Regions from separate parts of the Stenotrophomonas sp. 24(2023) genome, predicted to be linked through region 2. Evidence: riboswitches for the same ligand, from Rfam matches in the RefSeq annotation. Region 2 holds a riboswitch; the other holds the start of a gene.
What was found. A riboswitch is a leader RNA that binds a small molecule or an ion and turns the genes downstream of it on or off. The one in region 2 is predicted to bind cobalamin.

Region 1: it holds a riboswitch for cobalamin, as region 2 does, so the genes downstream of both, Q9R17_RS09440 (epoxyqueuosine reductase QueH) here and btuB (TonB-dependent vitamin B12 receptor) in region 2, are expected to answer to the same signal.

Annotation. Positions count from the first base shown of each region.
Region 1 is NZ_CP133160.1:2,147,082-2,149,469, forward strand. Features, by position in the region: gene pncA (bifunctional nicotinamidase/pyrazinamidase) at 1-627, opposite strand; gene Q9R17_RS09440 (epoxyqueuosine reductase QueH) at 683-1,354, opposite strand; cobalamin riboswitch at 1,526-1,753, opposite strand; gene Q9R17_RS09445 (aspartyl protease family protein) at 1,846-2,388, shown strand, end outside.
Region 2 is NZ_CP133160.1:2,408,933-2,411,320, reverse strand. Features, by position in the region: gene Q9R17_RS10745 (TfoX/Sxy family protein) at 1-276, shown strand, start outside; gene Q9R17_RS10740 (histidine phosphatase family protein) at 316-894, opposite strand; cobalamin riboswitch at 1,037-1,258, shown strand; gene btuB (TonB-dependent vitamin B12 receptor) at 1,370-2,388, shown strand, end outside.

The DNA of each region.
Region 1 (2,388 bases), 260 kb from region 2:
TCAGGCAATACCGATGCCGGCCTTGCCCAGCGCCTCGCGCACCATCGCATCGTTGGCTTCGGTCACCGGGCGGGTCAGCTCCCACAGGAACGTCACGTTGAAGCCCGCCTCGGCGGCATCCTGTGCGCTCCACAGCACGCAGTAGTCGCGCGCCAGCCCACAGACATGGACCTCGCGGATGCCGCGCTCGTGCAGCCAGCCGGCCAGGCCCGTGGCGGGGCGGCTGCCCTCCGGGCCGTGGTTCTCGCGGAACGCGCTGTACGAATCCACCTGCTGGCGGGTGCCCTTGCGCAGCACCAGGTCGGCGGCGTTCCAGTCCACGCCCGGGTGCAGGGCGGCACCGGACGTGCCCTGCACGCAGTGGTCCGGCCACAGCGTCTGCGGCTGGGCGTGCAGCAGGATGGCCTCGAAGGGGCGATGGCCGGGGTGTTGGCTGGCAAAGGAGGCGTGGTTTGCCGGGTGCCAGTCCTGGGTCGCCACCACCGTGGTGTAGCGACGCTGCGCCAGCAGCGCGGCGATCGGTGCCACCAGGGCATCGCCCTGCTCGCAGGCCAGCGCGCCGCCGGGCATGAAATCCGGCTGCAGGTCGATCACCAGCAGGGCGACATCGGCGGGCAGGGCGGTCATGGCAGGTCCGGCAGGGCAGTGGGGGCGACCAGCGTGGCCGCCCCGCTGGCGCAGGTCAATCGCCCTGCGCTGCCTCGTTGTCCTGCCCGTAATACAGCAGGCCGATCTTGATGCGCTCGCGGCCGGTCTCGCGGCGGTGGCGGTTGGCATCGCGCAGCGAGTACACGCAGCCGCAGTATTCCTGCTGGTAGAACTGCTCGCGCTTGCTGATCTCGATCATGCGGCTGGCACCGCCCCCCTTGCGCCAGTTGTAGTCCCAGTACTGCAGGCCTTCATAGCGCGAGGCGGCACGGACACCGCAATCGTTGATCTGCGCCATGTTCTTCCAGCGCGAGATGCCCAGCGAGGAACTGATGGTGTCGTAGCCGTGCTCGTGTGCATACAGCGCGGTGCGCTCGAAACGCATGTCGAAGCACATCGTGCAGCGGATGCCGCGCTCGGGCTCGTTTTCCATGCCACGCGCACGGCTGAACCAGTTGTCGGTGTCGTAGTCGCAGTCGATGAAGGGAATGCCGTGCTGCTCGGCGAAGCGGATGTTCTCCTGCTTGCGCAGCTCGTATTCCTTCACCGGGTGGATGTTGGGGTTGTAGAAGAAGATCGCGTAGTCGATCCCCGAGGCGGTGATGGCTTCCATCACTTCGCCCGAACAGGGCGCGCAGCACGAGTGCAGCAGCAGGCGCTTGCCGTTCTCGGGCAGGCTCAGGGTGGGGCGTTGGAACTCGGTCATGGTCAGGTACCGCAAGGGCTGCCGGCAACGGCGGCGGCCCCTGCATCGGCGGGGAAACAGGTCTGGCCGGATACCGTGAAAAGGGCGCGCGTGGCTGCGTCGCCTGCGCGCGCAGGACAACGACGGCCCCGGCACCCTCCCCACGGAGCGTCCAGGTGAAGTCAGGGGACGGTCGTGTCCCCCGGCCGGGGCTGGTATTCGGGCTGATGGACACGGGCCGCAGCCCACCTACTACCTGCCGCTTCCCAGGCGTGCGCCCAGTGCTGTTGGCAGGATTCGTTTCCATTCACCGCTGCGGGGCAGCTCCGGAATGGGCGCGATGCGCCTTCACCGGATTCCCGTTTAAATCCATCCCTCCGCCGTGGCGACAGGATGGATACCTTCGGCGTGGGCAGGGTGGACCCGTTGGTGGCAATGGTCAAGGTCCGGCGGGCGCAACCGGACCGGACCGTCCGGCATCCATGCTGCAGGACACCCCTGGAGCCCTGTTCATGGACAGCACTGCCGCAACGCCCCCGGACCACCGCACCGGAAATCCCGCTGCCCCGACCCGTGCCAGACACCACTGGCTGTCCGCAGGGGCGATGGGGCTGCTCTGCCTCTCCGGATGGGCCCCTGCAGCACCTTCACCTGGCCCGGCATGTGCACTGGCCACGGCGCCCGGTGAAACCCTCATTGATGTTCCGTTCGAGGGTGTCGATGGACGCATCTACCTGCAGGTACAGGTCAATGACGCGGGCACGTTCCGCTTCGCCGTCGATACCGGCGCGAGCGGCGTGGCGCGTGCCGATGCCCGGCTGGTGCGCGCGCTGCACCTGCCGTCCGGTGACATCGCCGCTCATTCCGACGGCATGCGTACCGCCGATGCCGCCACGGTCCGCGTTGATTCGCTTGCCCTTGGAGACGTGCGCCGCCAGCGGGTAGTGGCAATCACCCGCGACTACAACGCCCGGCAGTCCGCCGCCGCTGCCTTCGATGGCATCCTGGCACGCGATTTCTTCGATGACGGCTTGCTGGTACTCGATTTCCCGCGC
Region 2 (2,388 bases):
ATCGGTGCGGTCGGGGCCTACGTCAAGGTCAAGCGGGCCGGCTTCAAGCCCAGCCTGAACCTGCTGTACTCGCTGGAAGGCGCCCTGCTGGACTGCCACTGGCAGGAACTGGGCGAAGCGCAGCGCGAGGCGCTGGTGCAGGATTACGAAGCGCGTATCGCCGCGCATCCGCTGAAGGCGGCCGGCCCCGCTTCGGGCCCGGTGCACGAGCGGCGGTTCGATGGCGAGGATGACGATACGGACAACGACGCCGGCAGCAGCACCGACGACGATTGACCTCCATGGCCACCGCCGGGCATGAGCCGGCGAAGCACCTCAGGGCTGCTGCAGTTCCAGCAGCTCGCCGACCGGCCCGCCCTCGCCCCGCTCGATCCGCACCCGCAGGCGCGTGCCGTGGTCGATGCGCAGCGCCCAGCACAGCGACATCGGCAGCCCGCAGACCAGCGACAGCACCATGCGCAGCGGGCCACCGTGGCTGACCACCAGCGTGGCGGGCGGTTCGTCGTCATCCAGCAGCCGGTCCAGTGCACGGGCGATGCGGCGCTCGAAGTGGCCCCAGCTTTCGCCGTTCGGCGGCGGGAACGCATGCGGATCGGCATGGAACGCGGCCAGTGCCTGTTCCGGCAGGTCGAACAGCGATTGCCCGTCCCAGTCGCCGAAATCCAGCTCTTCCCATTCCTCCTCGGCCTCCACATCCAGCCCGCGCGGGGTGGCCAGCGCCATGGCGGTATGCAGCGAACGCAGGCGCGGCGAGCTGATCACCCGTTCCCAGTCATGGCCGGCATAGGCATCGACCAGTTCCTGCGGCAGCCGCGCAAGCTGCGGCGGATCACTGCGGCCATCAAGGAATTCATCGCGGCCGTTGCCCGCGTGGCGGACCAGGTCGAGGATCATGGCTGCGCCCTGGACAGGCAACGCAGGTGAAGCTTGGAACGGGCGGACATCGGCAACGGCACCACGACAGATCGAGCTGCATTCTAGTGGCTGGCGCCGCGCACGCCCACCGCCGGCCTGCAGGGGCGGGCACCGATGCCGTAGACTGCGCGCACTTCCAGGTGACCTGCGGCCATGGCCGGCAGGTTGAAACGGGAAGCCGGTGACGCCCCTTCCACGGGCCAGGCCGGCGCTGCCCCCGCAACGGTAAGCAGGTCAGTTCCAGGCTCACGCCACTGTGCCCCAGGGCATGGGAAGGCGCCTGGACGGTGGCATGTCCACCCGGCCGCAAGCCCGGAGACCGGCCCGGAAGCCCCAGGTTGCGATGCGGTGGGCATCGACGACGGCACTGCGCAGGGCGCAGCGCCTGCGTGCCCCCGTTCCGCAGCTCCCCTGCCTTTGGCCGTGCGGGCGTGCACGGCATCTGGAGTTGCCGATGAAGCCCCGTACTGCTGTTCTGTCCCTGGCCGTGATGGCCACCCTGCCGGCGCTGGCGCAGGCCGAGACCGCCACCGCGCTGGACCAGGTGCTGGTCACCGCCACCCGTACCCCGATCGCCCTGCAGGACAGCATCGCGCCGGCCCAAGTGATCGACCGCGCTGCCATCGAAAGCAGCCAGGCCACCTCGCTGCAGGAACTGCTGCGTGGCCGTGCCGGCATCAACCTGACCAACAGCGGCGGCTTGGGCAAGCAGAGCTCGCTGTTCCTGCGCGGCACCAATTCCTCGCACACCGTGGTGCTGGTCGATGGCGTGCGCATCAACACCGCCGATTTCGGCCTGGCCATGCTGCAGGACCTGCCGCTGGCGCAGATCGAGCGGGTGGAAATCGTGCGCGGCCCGCAGTCGAGCCTGTACGGTGCCGACGCGATCGGTGGCGTGATCCAGATCTTCACCCGCCGCAACACCGGTGATTTCGCCCCGCACCTGCAGCTGGGCGGCGGCAGCAACGGCCTGCGCGAGGCCAGTGGCGGCATCGGCGGTGGCACCGAGCGCGGCTGGTTCGGCGCGGACATCGCCTACCAGCACACCGATGGCATCAATGCCTGCCGTGGCTCGGTATCGCCGTTCGCCGGCTGCGGCGCCGACGAGCCCGACCGTGATGGCTACCGCAACCTGTCCAAGAGCCTGCGCGGTGGCTACACGTTCAACGACCAGTGGACGGTGGAAGGCAGCGCGCTGCGCGCCGACGGCAGGAACCATTACGACGGCTATTACAACTACTCAGAGACCCGTCAGCAGGTGCTGGCCGGCAAGGTGCGCTACACCCCGTCCGAACGCGTGACGCTGACCGCCAACGTCGGCCGCAGCGACAACGAATCGCAGGACTACGGCCCCTTCGATGCACGCGGCAGCGCGCAGACGCATCGCGATACGGCCTCGCTGCAGGGCGACATCGGCTTGGCCGAGGGCCAGCTGCTCAGCGCTGGCGTGGACTGGAGCAATGACAATCTCGA